2 regions of the Streptomyces sp. NPDC058576 genome follow, and region 1 is predicted to be linked to the other one. Evidence: riboswitches for the same ligand, from Rfam matches in the RefSeq annotation. Region 1 holds a riboswitch; the other holds the start of a gene.
What was found. A riboswitch is a leader RNA that binds a small molecule or an ion and turns the genes downstream of it on or off. The one in region 1 is predicted to bind cobalamin.
Positions count from the first base shown of each region.

Region 2: another riboswitch for cobalamin. It lies ahead of ACFWRV_RS29350 (ribonucleoside-diphosphate reductase subunit alpha); the one in region 1 lies ahead of ACFWRV_RS24950 (ABC transporter substrate-binding protein).

Region 1 is NZ_JBHXPF010000039.1:64,808-71,491, forward strand. Features, by position in the region: gene ACFWRV_RS24925 (PLP-dependent cysteine synthase family protein) at 1-744, opposite strand, end outside; gene ACFWRV_RS24930 (MoaD/ThiS family protein) at 744-1,031, opposite strand; gene ACFWRV_RS24935 (putative leader peptide) at 1,143-1,256, opposite strand; gene ACFWRV_RS24940 (ABC transporter ATP-binding protein) at 1,326-2,123, opposite strand; gene ACFWRV_RS24945 (FecCD family ABC transporter permease) at 2,155-3,195, opposite strand; gene ACFWRV_RS24950 (ABC transporter substrate-binding protein) at 3,192-4,193, opposite strand; cobalamin riboswitch at 4,231-4,428, opposite strand; gene ACFWRV_RS24955 (Mov34/MPN/PAD-1 family protein) at 4,442-4,864, opposite strand; gene ACFWRV_RS24960 (amino acid permease) at 5,074-6,528, opposite strand.
Region 2 is NZ_JBHXPF010000056.1:24,450-31,878, reverse strand. Features, by position in the region: gene def (peptide deformylase) at 1-158, shown strand, start outside; gene ACFWRV_RS29365 (GlxA family transcriptional regulator) at 212-1,192, opposite strand; gene ACFWRV_RS29360 (hypothetical protein) at 1,274-1,489, shown strand; gene ACFWRV_RS29355 (ribonucleotide-diphosphate reductase subunit beta) at 1,486-2,502, opposite strand; gene ACFWRV_RS29350 (ribonucleoside-diphosphate reductase subunit alpha) at 2,502-4,916, opposite strand; cobalamin riboswitch at 5,053-5,189, opposite strand; gene ACFWRV_RS29345 (GNAT family N-acetyltransferase) at 5,242-5,751, opposite strand; gene ACFWRV_RS29340 (hypothetical protein) at 5,751-6,428, opposite strand; gene ACFWRV_RS29335 (YbdD/YjiX family protein) at 6,559-6,762, opposite strand; gene ACFWRV_RS29330 (carbon starvation CstA family protein) at 6,759-7,429, opposite strand, start outside.

The sequences.
Region 1 (6,684 bases):
CTGGAGGAGTTCGCGGGTGCGGGTGACCGCGTCCGCTGAGCCCACCGAGAAGCGGGTGGTGAGGACCGAGGCGTCGTACAGCTCGGGGACGAAGCCCTCGTCGAGGTTGCGGAGGCCGTAGACCAGGTCGTCGTAGCGCGGTTCGGCGGCGACGATCTGGATGCCCTCGCGGTTCTCGCGGAGATAGCGGCCGACGCCCATGAGGGTGCCGGTGGTGCCGAGGCCCGCGACGAAGTGGGTGATGGACGGGAGGTCGGTGAGGATCTCCGGTCCGGTGGTGGCGTAGTGGGCGCCCGCGTTGTCCGGGTTGCCGTACTGGTAGAGCATCACCCAGTCCGGGTGCTCGGCCGAGAGCTCCTTCGCGACGCGGACGGCGGTGTTGGAGCCACCTGCGGCCGGGGAGGAGATGATCTCGGCGCCCCACATGGCGAGCAGGTCGCGCCGTTCCTGCGAGGTGTTCTCCGGCATGACGCAGACGATGCGGTAGCCCTTGAGCTTGGCCGCCATGGCGAGCGAGATGCCGGTGTTGCCGCTGGTGGGCTCCAGGATGGTGCAGCCGGGTGTCAGCCTGCCGTCCTTCTCGGCCTGTTCGACCATGTGGAGCGCGGGGCGGTCCTTGATCGAGCCGGTGGGGTTGCGGTCCTCCAGCTTGGCCCAGATGCGGACGTCCTCGGACGGGGACAGCCGCGGAAGGCGGACGAGGGGGGTGTTCCCCACGGCCGCCAGCGGGGAGTCGTACCGCATCAGCGCATGCCGCCGGCGACGGCCGGGAGGATGGTGACGTTGTCGCCGTCGCTGAGCTTGGTGGAGATGCCGTCGAGGAAGCGGACGTCCTCGTCGTTGAGGTAGACGTTCACGAAGCGGCGGAGCTGTTCGCCGTTCGCACCGTCGACGATGCGCTCACGGATGCCGGTGTGGCGGCTCTCCAGGTCGGCGAAGAGGTCGGCGAGGGTGTCCCCGTTGCCTTCGACGGCCTTCGCGCCGTCGGTGTAGGTGCGGAGGATGGTCGGGATGCGGACCTCGATGGCCATGGCGTGGGCTCCTGTCGAAAGCGGAGAGGTGGCGTGGGGCGCGCGTTTCTGCCCCCGCGCAGGGGGTGGTGCGTGTGGTGGGCGCGCGGACCGCGGCTCAGGCCGGGCGGCTCACGGGCAGGCTGCGGTGGGACAGATCGCGCTGGCGAGCCTGCACAGGTCGACGTGCAGCCGCGCGACGAGCAGCGTGCCCGGCGTCTTGTTGCTCACGTCATGGGGAACCATGCGGGCATCGTATCGATTCCCTGTGCGGAAACCCGAGTGTGATCCCACATGGTGGATGGTGAGCGACCGCTATATGGACCGGGTGGGGCTGTCGGTCCCTTCCGGAAGGTAGACGACCGTGGGGGCGCCGGTCTTCGGGTGGGCGCTGACCTCGGCGGCGACGCCGTACACCTCGCCGAGCAGATCGGCCGTGAGGACCTCTTCGGGGGTGCCGGAGGCGACGACGCGGCCGTCCATGAGGACGTAGAGGCGGTCGCAGTAGTAGGCGGCGAGGTTGAGGTCGTGCAGGGCGAGGAGGTTGGTGGTGCCCAGGTCGCGGACCAGGGAGAGGATCTCCAGCTGGTAGCGGATGTCCAGGTGGTTGGTCGGCTCGTCCAGGACGACGAGGGAGGGCTGCTGGACCAGGGCGCGGGCGACCAGGGCCCGTTGGCGTTCGCCGCCGGAGAGGGAGGAGAACGTACGGGGTTCGAGCGCGGCGATCCCGACCCGGGCGAGGGCCTCGGTGACCAGGTCGGTGTCGGCGGCGGTGTCGGCCTCCCAGAACCGTTTGTGCGGGGCGCGGCCCATCGCGACGACCTGGCCGACGGTGAGCTCGAAGCCGGCGTGGCCGTCCTGCGGGACGGTGGCGATGCGCTGGGCGCGGGCCTTCACGGGGAGGGTGGCGAGGTCGTCGCCGTCGAGGAGGACCCGGCCGTGGGTGGGGCGCAGGGTGCCGTAGACGCAGCGCAGGAGGGTGGTCTTGCCGCTGCCGTTGGGGCCGACGAGGCCGACGGTCTCGCCGTCGGCGGCGGTGAGGTCGACGGCGTCGACGAGGTGGCGGCCCTCGCCGGTGCCGTACGAGAGTGCCTCGGTGCGCAGGGTGGTCACGGGCGGGCTCCCTCGGGAGTACGTACGGTCGTCATGCGGGTGCTCCCTCGGGTCTGCGCCGCAGCATCCAGAGGAAGAACGGGCCGCCGGTCAGCGCGGTGAGCACGCCGACCGGGATGTCCTGCGGGGCGGCGAGCGTCCGGGCGGCCAGGTCGGCGAGGACCAGGAACACCGCCCCGCCGAGCGCGACGACCGGGAGCAGTGCGCGGTGTGCGGCGCCGACGGCCATCCGGGCCATGTGCGGGACCATCAGCCCGACGAAGCCGATCGCCCCGCTGTACGCGACGAGCGCCCCGGTCATCAGCGAGGCGAGGACGAAGACGGCGGCCCGGAAGCGGGCGGTGTCGAGGCCGAGGACGGTCGCGCCCTCCTCCCCCACCAGGAGCAGGTCGAGCGGGCGGGCCAGGGTGAGGAGGACCGCGGTGCCGATGACCAGGGTGGTCGCGGGGAGCGCGAGCATGTCCCAGCGGGCCGCGCCGAGGCCGCCGAGGGTCCAGTAGAGGACTTCCTGGAGGTGGTCGGCGCGGGCGGAGGTGACCAGGATCAGGCTGGTCAGGGCGGACAGGATGTAGGAGACGGCGACGCCGGCGAGGACGAGCCGGTTGGTGGTGAGGCCGCCCCCGCCGCGCGCCAGGGAGTAGACGAGGAGCAGCGAGAGGAGTGCGCCGGCGAAGGCGGCGGCGGGGATCGTGACGGTGGTGGCGAGGGTGGCGCCGATGCCGAGGACGATCACCAGGACCGCGCCGGTGGAGGCTCCGGAGGAGACGCCGAGGAGGAACGGGTCGGCGAGCTGGTTGCGTACGAGGGCCTGGAGGACGGTGCCGATGACGGCGAGCCCGGCGCCGACGACGATGCCGAGCAGGACCCGGGGCAGCCGGACGTCCAGGACGATCGTGCGGAACGGGCTCGCCTCCGCCCGCCCGGTCAGGATGTCGAGGACCTGGCCGGGCGGGATGCGGACGGAGCCGAGGGCGAGGGCGGCGAGCACGGCGACGGCGAGGAGCGCGACGAGGACGCCGAGCACCAGGGCGTAACCGAGCGGCCGCCGCGGTGCGGAGGCGCGGCAGGTCACGAGGTGGAGGCCGCCGGGTGGAGCTGGGCCGCGAGCTTGTCGACGGCGGCGGGCACCCGGACGCCGAGTACGGCGTCGGAGAGCGGCATGACCGCGAAGCGCTCGTTCTTGATGGCGGGGACGTCGGCGAGGGCCGGGTCGCTCAGGAGGCGCTTCTTCTTCTGCTCGACGGTGGTGGCGCCGTAGTCGTAGATCACGATGACCTCGGGCCTGCGGTCGACGACGTTCTCCCAGGAGGCGTCGCCGAAGGGCTTGTCGAGGTCGGCGAAGACGTTGGTGCCGCCGGCCCGTTCGATCAGCTCGTTGCCGATGCCCTCGCCGCCCGCGGTGAAGGCGGTCTTGTCGCCGCTGTCGTAGACGAAGACGGAGACCGGCTTCAGGTCGGCCAGCTTCTTCGCGGTGGCGGCGTTGTCGGCCTTGGCCTGCTTGATCCAGGCTTCGGCGCGGTCGGCGACGCCGAAGGTGCGGCCGACCTCGCGGATCTCCTCGTAGAGGGTGTCCATGGGCTGGTCGCCCTTGGTGCAGCTCTCGGTGTTGAGGCGGGTCTCGATGCCGGACTTGTCGAACGCCTCGCGGCCGCGGCCGTCGGAGGCGGTGAAGGCGCTGCCGTAACCGCCGTAGACGAAGTCGGGGTTGGCGGCGAGGACCTGCTCGTAGGAGGGGTACTCCTTGGCGAGGACGGGAACGGAGGCGTAGTCCTTCGCGTACTTCGGCAGGACCTGGTCGTCGAGGTAGGCGGTGCCGACGAGGGACTTCTTCAGGCCCAGTTCCAGCATGATCTCGGTGACGTGCTGGTTCATGGTGACGACGCGCTTCGGCGGGGCCTTGTACGTGGTGGTGACACCGCAGTTCTTGACGGTGTACGGGAAGCCGTCGCTCTTCGCCGCGGCCTTGTCCCCGGTGGCGGCGTCGCCGGAGGAGTCGGAGGAGGAGCAGGCGGTGAGGGCGAGCGGGAGCAGCACGGCGGCGGCTATGAGCGCGGGGGTGCGCCGGGACATGGCGGGGCCTCTCCGGGGGATTTCCGCGTCCCCTGGTCGATGCGAGAAGGCGGCGGGCCAGTTCCTGGCTTCCGGGCCGCCCTCCGGTGCGGTTCGTCCTGTCGGGGACGCGTCCGCGCGGGAGGGGGCCCGGTCACAGTGGCGGGACCGTGCCGGATTCGCACCGGCTTCCTGGTTCCTGCTGCCTTGATGGGTTCGGGGTGCAGTGTGCCAGACCCGTACGGCGGCCCTACTGGCCGCCCGGGGGCTCAGTACGCCTCGACGACCTGCACGTCTTCCTCGGTGATCTCGCCGTCCACGATGCGGTACGAGCGGAACTGGAAGGGGCCCGAGCCGTCGGTGTCGGCGGTGGAGACCAGGACGTAGTGGGCGCCGGGCTCGTTGGCGTACGTCACGTCGGTGCGGGAGGGGTAGGCCTCGGTCGCCGTGTGCGAGTGGTAGACGATCACGGGTTCCTCGTCGCGGTCGTCCATCTCGCGGTAGAGCTTGAGCAGGTCGGCCGAGTCGAACTCGTAGAACGTGGGCGAGCGGGCGGCGTTGAGCATCGGGATGAAGCGCTCGGGGCGGTCCGTCCCGGCCGGGCCCGCGACCACTCCGCACGCCTCGTCGGGGTGGTCGGCGCGGGAGTGGGCGACGATCTGGTCGTAGAGCGTCTGGGTGATGGTCAGCATGGCGCCAGGATAAGACCGACCGGGAATGGGGGGGGTGGGAGAAGGAGCGGGGCTGGGTGCGTGCGGCTGCAAGGCGGAGGATTGAGGCAGGCGGCCCCTCGCGTACCGATGGGTGGTACGCGAGGGGCCGCATGCTGGACGCCGTCGGCCTTTGGGGCGGCCGGGGGCGGTCCGGGAGGAGGGGGCGGTCGTGGGGCCCGCCCTCGGGGTCAGCGGGTCCCGGTGGAGGTCTTCTCCGGGGCCGACGGGGTGCGCGCCTGGAGCACCCGGTAGGAGACGAAGAGGATGAGCGCCCACAGCGGTGCGCAGTAGAGCGAGATCCTGGCGTCCTTGTCGATCGCCATCATCACGATGACCATGCCGATGAACAGGAGCGCGAACCAGCTCGTGTACGGGGCGCCGGGGGCCTTGAACGAGGACTGCGGCAGCAGACCGGCGTCGGCCTTGCGGCGGTATCGGATCTGGCTGATCAGGATCATGATCCAGGCCCACATGCCGGAGATGGTCGCGAAGGAGACGACGTAGTTGAACGCCTCGCCCGGCCACTGGTAGTTGATCCACACGCCGACGAGCATCAGGGCGGCGGAGAACGTGGTGCCGACCAGCGGCAGGCCGTTCTTCGTCAGCTTGGTGAAGGCGCGGGGGCCCTGGCCGTTGAGCGCGAGGTCGCGGAGCATGCGGCCGGTGGAGTACATGCCGGAGTTGCAGGAGGAGAGCGCCGCGGTGAGGACGACGAAGTTGACGATGGCCGCGCCGACGCCGAGCCCCATCTCCTCGAAGGCCTTCACGAACGGGGAGACGCCGGGCTTGAAGGTGGACCACGGCACGACCGAGAGGATCATGATGAGCGCGCCGACGTAGAAGACGGCGATGCGCCACGGCACGGTGTTGATGGCCTTGGGCAGCACGGTCTTGGGGTCCTTGGACTCCCCGGCGGTGACGCCGACGAGTTCCACGGCGAGGAAGGCGAACATGACGATCTGGAGCGTCATGAGCGTGCCGGTGATGCCGTGGGGGAAGAACCCGCCGTCGTTCCAGAGGTTGGAGACGGTCGCGGTGTCGCCGGCGTCGGAGAAGCCGATGGTGAGGACGCCCGCGCAGATCAGGATCATGCCGATGATGGCGGTGACCTTGACCATGGAGAACCAGAACTCCAGCTCACCGAAGAGCTTCACGGAGATCAGGTTGGCGCCGTAGAGAATGATGGTGAAGACCAGGGCGGACAGCCACTGCGGAATGTTCCACCAGTACGTCATATAGGTGGCGGCGGCCGTGACTTCGGTGATTCCGGTGACGACCCAGAAGAGCCAGTAGGTCCAGCCCGTCACGAATCCGAAGAACGGGCTGATGAATTCACGGGCGTACTCCGAGAAGGAGCCGGAGACCGGGCGGTACATGAGCAGTTCGCCCAGGGCCCGCATGATGAAGAAGATGACCAGGCCCGCGACGACGTAGGCCAGGATGAGGCTGGGCCCGGCCCGGTCGATGGCTTTGCCCGCGCCGAGGAAAAGCCCCGTGCCGATGGCTCCGCCGATGGCGATCATCTGAATCTGACGAGCTCCCAGACCGCGCTGGTATCCCTCGCCGCTGGTTCCGGCGTCCCCGGCATTGCCGCCGGGCTGACCCTTGTCGACCTGTCCCTCGTCGACCTGCGCCGATGTCATGGTGGTGCGCCTTTCTCCACGCCGATCCGCGCCGTACAAGGCTGCGGATCAGGTCCTGATCCCCCCGGATATGGATGGAGTGCGACCGGCGTTCGGCCGGTGTGTAGCGCCCCCGGGAAACAGGGGTGGCGTTCCCCGGGCGGTCGTGAAGATTTA
Region 2 (7,429 bases), on a different contig from region 1:
TCAAGGGCACCGGCTACTTCGCGCGCTGCCTCCAGCACGAGACGGACCACCTGTACGGCTACCTGTACATCGACCGGCTCTCCAAGCGGGAGCGCAAGGACGCGCTGCGGCAGATGGACGAGGGCACGCCGCGCTACGAGACCGTCCCGAACGACTGAGTCCGCGCCGGACGGGCCCGCCACCGACCCCCGGTGCCGGGCCCGTCCGGCGTTCAGGCGACGTCGGGCACGGCCGTGGCCGACGGGCCCCGGAAGGTCCGGCGGTAGGCGTTCGGCGTGGTGCCCAGGGATCGCACGAACTGGTGTCGCAGCGTCGCCGCCGTTCCGAAGCCCGTCTGTCCCGCGATCGTGTCGATCGTCCGGTCGGAGGTCTCCAACAGATGCTGGGCCAGCAGCACCCGCTGCCGCAGCAGCCAGCGATAGGGCGTGGTCCCGGTCTCCTGCTGGAACCTCCGGGCGAAGGTGCGCGGCGACATGTGCGCCAGCGCGGCCAGTTGCTCGACCGTCATCTCCTGGTCGAGGTGCTGCTCCATCCACGCCAGGGTGGAGCCGACCGTGTCACAGGCGTTCCGGGGCAGCGGGCGGCTGATGTACTGCGCCTGCCCGCCGTCCCGGTGCGGGGGCACCACCATGCGCCGGGCGAGGGTGTTGGCCGCGTCCTGGCCGTACTCCTGCCGGATCAGGTGCAGGCAGGCGTCGATCCCGGCGGCGGTGCCCGCCGAGCTGATCACCGGGCCCTCGTCCACGTACAGCACGTCCGGCTCGACGATCGCCTTCGGGTAGCGGCGGGCCAGCTCCGCCGCGTGCCGCCAGTGCGTGGTGCAGCGGCGGCCGTCCAGCAGTCCGGCCGCGCCGAGGACGTACGCCCCCGAGCAGACGCTCAGCACCCGTGAGCCGCGTTCCACGGCCCGGCGCAGCGCGTCCAGGACCTCCTCGGGATACTCCCGGTCCATGAAGTGGCTGCCCGCCGGCACGGCGATGAGGTCGGCCTCCTCCAATCGCTCCAGGCCGTGCGGCGTGGTGATGGTGAAGCCCGCGTGGGTGTTCAGGACGGGGCCCTCGGCGGAGACCACGGCGAAGTCGTGCACCGGCAGACCCTCCTCGCTGCGGTCGAGTCCGAACACCTCGCACAGGACGCCGAGTTCGAAGGGGTGGACCTCGTCGAGGAGAAGAGCGGCGACATTGGTCAGCATGGAGCAAGTGTGGCAGCTATTTGATGCCCGATGGCAGTCCTGCCACTGATGATTTTCGTCCGGGCGGTCCAGAGTAGAGACATGAACACATTCCTGAACTACCTGGTCGTAGCGGCACTTTTCGCCCTCGTCCTCGCGCCCGTGGCCCTCGGCGTCGCCCGCGAACGCCGCATCGACCGCCAGCTGCGGGCGGCGGAACGGGGGTGGCGGGTGGCCGGACCCCCGGAAACGGAAAGCGCCGCGCGGCCGGTCACGGCCACGCGGCGCCCTCACCTCAGGACGTGGGTCAGGGTCTAGAAGTCGTCGTCGAACCCGACCGAGCCCTCGACGGCCACCTGGTAGGCGGACGGGCGGCGCTCGAAGAAGTTCGTCAGCTCCTGGACACCCTGGAGCTCCATGAAGGAGAACGGGTTCTCCGAGCCGTACACCGTCGGGAAGCCCAGGCGGGCGAGCCGCTGGTCGGCGACGCACTCCAGGTACTGGCGCATCGACTCGGTGTTCATGCCCGGCAGGCCCTCGCCGCACAGGTCGCGGCCGAACTGCAGCTCCGCCTCGACCGCTTCCTTCAGCATGTCGGTGACCTGCTGCTCCAGCGCGTCGTCGAAGAGCTCCGGCTCCTCCTTGCGGACGGTGTCCACCACCTCGAACGCGAAGTTCATGTGCATCGTCTCGTCACGGAACACCCAGTTGGTGCCCGTGGCGAGACCGTGCAGCAGACCGCGCGAACGGAACCAGTACACGTACGCGAACGCGCCGTAGAAGAACAGCCCCTCGATGCACGCCGCGAAGCAGATCAGGTTCAGCAGGAAGCGCCGGCGGTCCGCCTTCGTCTCCAGCCGGTCGATCTTCTCGACCGAGTCCATCCACTTGAAGCAGAACTGCGCCTTCTCACGGATCGAGGGGATCTCCTCGACCGCGTCGAACGCCGCCGCCCGGTCGTCCGGGTCGGGCAGATAGGTGTCCAGCAGCGTCAGATAGAACTGGACGTGCACGGCCTCCTCGAAGAGCTGCCGCGACAGGTACAGCCGCGCCTCGGGGGAGTTGATGTGCTTGTACAGCGTCAGCACGAGGTTGTTCGAGACGATCGAGTCACCGGTCGCGAAGAACGCCACCAGTCGGCCGATCATGTGCTGCTCACCCGGCGACAGCTTCGCGAGGTCGGCGACGTCCGAGTGGAGGTCGACCTCCTCGACGGTCCAGGTGTTCTTGATCGCGTCCCGGTAGCGCTCGTAGAAGTCCGGGTAGCGCATCGGACGCAGGGTCAGCTCGAATCCCGGGTCGAGCAGGTTCTTCTCTTCGTTCGTGCTCATTACTGGCAGGCCTCGCAGGACTCGGGGTTTTCGAGAGAGCAGGCGATGGCGTCCGCGTCGGGCGCCGAAGCCTGCTGTACGGGAATGGGGGCGGCGGCCGACGCCTGGCCCGACGCGGCACGGGCGATCCGGGTCGCCGGGCGCGAACGCAGGTAGTACGTCGTCTTCAGCCCCTGCTTCCAGGCGTACGCGTACATCGAGGAGAGCTTGCCGATCGTCGGCGTCTCCAGGAACAGGTTGAGCGACTGGCTCTGGTCGAGGAACGGCGTACGGGCCGCCGCCATGTCGATCAGGCCGCGCTGCGGGATCTCCCACGCGGTGCGGTACAGCGCCCGCACGTCCTCGGGAATCCACGCGAAGCCCTGTACCGAGCCGCTGGCCTCGCGCAGCGCCTCACGGGTGCGGGCGTCCCACACGCCGAGCTTCTTCAGCTCGTCCACCAGGTAGGCGTTGACCTGGAGGAACTCTCCGCTGAGCGTCTCGCGCTTGAACAGGTTGGAGACCTGCGGCTCGATGCACTCGTACACGCCGGCGATCGAGGCGATCGTCGCCGTCGGCGCGATGGCCAGCAGCAGCGAGTTGCGCATGCCGGTCTTCGCGACCCGGGCGCGCAGGGCGTCCCAGCGCTCCGGCCAGTTCAGCTCGGTGTCGTAGTGGTCGGGGTGCAGCACACCGCGCGCGGCGCGCGTCTCGGACCAGGCCGGCAGCGGGCCCGAGCGCTCCGCGAGGTCGCAGGACGCCTCGTACGCGGCCAGCATGATCCGCTCGGAGATCTTCGTGGAGAGCGCGCGGGCCTGCGGCGAGTCGAAGGGCAGGCGCAGCTGGAAGAAGACGTCCTGGAGGCCCATGGCGCCGAGGCCCACCGGGCGCCAGCGGGAGTTGGAGTTCCCGGCCTGCTCGGTCGGGTAGAAGTTGATGTCGACGACCCGGTCGAGGAAGGTCACGGCCGTGCGGACGGTGGCGTCCAGCCGGTCCCAGTCGATCGAGCCGTTCGCCACGAAGGCGCCCAGGTTGACCGAGCCCAGGTTGCAGACGGCCGTCTCGCCGTCGTCGGTGACCTCCAGGATCTCCGTGCACAGGTTCGAGGAGTGGACGACCCGGCCCGGCTCCGCCGTCTGGTTCGCGGTCCGGTTGGAGGCGTCCTTGAACGTCATCCAGCCCTGGCCGGTCTGCGCGAGGGTCCGCATCATCCGGCCGTACAGCTCACGCGCCGGAATCGTCCTGCGGGCCAGGCCCTTGGCCTCGGCCGCCCGGTAGGCCGCGTCGAACGCGTCGCCCCAGAGGTCGACCAGCTCGGGCACGTCGGCGGGCGAGAACAGCGACCACTCGGTGTCCGCGTCGACCCGGCGCATGAACTCGTCCGGGATCCAGTGCGCCAGGTTCAGGTTGTGCGTACGCCGCTGGTCCTCGCCCGTGTTGTCGCGGAGCTCCAGGAACTCCTCGATGTCCGCGTGCCAGGTCTCCAGGTAGACCGCGGCGGCGCCCTTGCGCCGGCCGCCCTGGTTCACCGCCGCCACCGAGGCGTCCAGCGTCTTCAGGAACGGCACGATGCCGTTGGAGTGCCCGTTGGTGCCCCGGATCAGCGAACCCCGGGCGCGGATGCGGGAGTACGACAGACCGATGCCGCCCGCGTGCTTGGAGAGCCGCGCCACCTGGTGGTAGCGGTCGTAGATCGAGTCCAGCTCGTCCTTGGGCGAGTCCAGCAGATAGCAGGAGGACATCTGCGGGTGCCGGGTGCCGGAGTTGAAGAGCGTGGGGGAGGAGGGGAGGTAGTCCAGCTTGCTCATCAGCCCGTAGAGCGCGGCGACCTCGTCGAGCGCCCGGACCGACTCGTCCTCGGCGAGGCCCGCGGCCACGCGCAGCATGAAGTGCTGCGGGGTCTCGATGACCTGGCGGGTGATCGGGTGGCGCAGCAGGTAGCGGCTGTGCAGCGTACGGAGACCGAAGTAGCCGAAGCGGTCGTCGGCGCCCTCGGCCAGCGTCCGCTCCACCAGCTCGTCCAGCGCCTTCGCGTGCAGCTCCACGAACGCGGCGGTGCGGTCGGCGATCAGGCCCTCGCGGTGGCCCACGGCGACCGAGGCGGAGAAGTGCGTCGCGCCCTGACCGGCTGCCTCGTCCGCGATCGTGCGGGTCAGCAGCCGGGCGGCCAGCCGGGAGTACGCCGGGTCCTCGGAGATCAGCCCCGCGGAGGCCTCGGTGGCCAGCGAGCGCAGTTCGGCCTCGTCGGAACGGGCGTTGCGCCCGCGCAGCGCGGCGGCGGCGACCCGTCCGGGGTCTGTGTCGGGAAGATCGACGGTGAGGTCCGTCAGGGTCCGCAGCAAGGCGGTCCCGGGTCCGTCGTTCGTGCCTTCGCCGGACGTGGTGGAGGCAGCGGATTCGGTGGCTGAAACCGGATCGGCGGGCGCGATGGTCACTGGGCTTTCCCTCGCTCGGCAGGGGGCCGGCGGAAGGCGGGGAAGCCGGGCAGCGCGAAACCCCGGGCAGGGCAGCACAGCTGACGGCGTCCACCGGCCTATCCGCGAGGCCCGGACGTCTGGCGTCCGGTTCGGTCGAGCCGGACGCGCTGTCGACAGGTCTTCGGACTTGCGGGTGCGCAAAAGCGCACTGATCACACCGTTGCGGGACAGTTCCGGATTCGCACCGGATTCCCCTGCGACGACAGCGAGGTCGAGCATACATGTGGGGGCCGCCAGATGCTGCGGCCCCCACATGTTGTGTCGCGTCGATTTCCTACGCCCCTCAGGACGCCGCCCTCAGCTCCAGCCGGAAGGTCATGAGGCGTAGGCCCGGCACCGGCTCCCAGTCCCGTTCGGGGGTTCGCAGAAAGCCGAGCCGACGGTAGATCCTATGGGCTGAGAGCATGGCCGGCTGCGTCGACAGGACCAGAGCCCGGACGCCATCGGCGGACTGGGCCCGCTGGACGCACGCCCGCACGAGCGCCTCTCCCACGCCCCGTCCGCGCCCCGCGCGGGCCACGGCCAGCATCCGGAATTCGGCCTCGTCCGGACCGGCGATGTCCCGCCACGGAGTGCCGGGAGGGGCATACGTCACACCCCCGAGCACCACCCCGTCCGCGTCGAGCGCGACCAGCACCTCCGCCTCGGCCGCCCGCTGCTCCACCGCCCGCAGCTTGAGCAGATACGGATCCTGCGGGCCGTCCAGCAGATCGTCGCCGAGATACGCCTCGGCGACGATCCCGCCGAGCACGGCGTACTCGGCGGGTTCCGCCACCCTGATCGTCAGATCCATCAGCCGCTCGCTCCCACCTCGTTGTTCGGTGCGCCGTCGCCCACCGGGGGCAGATCGCCGCGTTCGACCGGCTGCCGCCCGGCGACCTCTCCGGCCGGCGGCAGCACCTGGTCCAGCTCGTAGTCGTCGGCGCGGTGAGCGGCCCGCGCCGCCGACCGCAGCGTCGCCCGGTCCACCTCTTCGCGCGGCCCGCTCAGCGTGACCACGAGTCCGCCCTGTTCCCGGGCGTACGCGTGGCCCGACTCCGTGGCCCGGTACCACTGTTCGCCGTCCCGCTCGCACGTCACCAGGGGCTCCTGACCGCCCGCGGGCGCGGAGCCGTCCGTACAGTCGGCCTCGCCGTGCGGGAGACGTTCCACCGACAGCTGGATCCGGCCGCCGTTCGGCTCGGTGTACACGCTGCCGAACCCGTCGTCGCCGAGCACCCCGACCGACTGGCGCGCCAGGGCGTAGCCCGGGGCCTCGGTCACCCACACATGCTCCGTGACGGTCTGCACGGCCGCCGCCCGCGCCTCCAGCTCCGCCCGGTCGGGCGCCGGGGCGTCCGAGCCGCTGCGGCCCGCCGCCTTCGCGTCGGGCGCCGGTTCGGTGCCGCAGCCCGTCGCCGCCAGGGCCAGTGCCAGCGTCAGGGCCAGGAGGGCGGGCCGGAGTCGGGGCGATCGGGAGGGCGGCGTCATGGGCACATCCTTTCGTACGCCGAGTGCTCCGCGCACCGGGAAACCGAACGGCGGCCAGCCCGCACGAGGACGCGGGAAGGGGCCGCCGCGCCCGGGAAGGGGTGCGGCGGCCCCGATCGGCCGACGGTGCTCAGCAGCAGCGGAAGCCCTCGCGGGGGTCCGCCTCGCGGGCGTCCGTACGGCTGCGTTCGAAGGCGCGGCGGGTCATCACCGGTGCGTCCGGATCGTGCGCCCTCGCGTGCGCCAGATAGCGGTCGTACGTGGACTCGCCGGTCAGCTCACGGACGTACCAGCGGATCCGTCCCGCCACCCGCCGTACGTCCGCGACCGTCATGTCCGGCTCCCCGTCTTGGCCGCCTCCTTGCGGATGCCGCCCTCGGGGCCGACGCCCGCCGCGAGGAGTTCGGCCTTCTCCTCCTTGGTCGCGATGAGCGAGGCCGGCGCGACGAGCTTGGACTCCACGTACGGCGTCTCGTGGAGCTTGACGCTCTCCGGGTCGCGGATGGCCTTGTAGCAGACCCGCCCGGCGTCCACGAGCACCACGATGATGAGGAGTGCGAAGAGCGCGCTCAGCACCCCGTCGACGGTGGAGTTGGTGACGACGGTCCGCATCTCCTCCATGTTCTTCGCGGGGGCCAGCACCTCTCCCGCGTCGATGCCCGCCTGGTACTTGTCGCGCTGGGCGAAGAAGCCGACCTTCACGTCCTCGGAGAAGATCTTCTGCCAGCTCGCGGTGAGCGTGACCGCCACGTCCCAGGCGAGCGGCACCGCGGTGACCCACGCCCACTTCAGACGCCCGGACTTGACGAGCAGGGTGGTGCAGACGGCCAGCGCGACGGCGGCCAGCAGCTGGTTGGCGATGCCGAAGAGCGGGAAGAGCTGGTTGATGCCGCCCAGCGGGTCGTGCACGCCGACCCAGAGGAAGTAGCCCCAGCCGCCGACCACGACGGCGCTGGCGAACCAGACGCCCGGCTTCCAGCTGACCTCGCGGAACGGCTTGT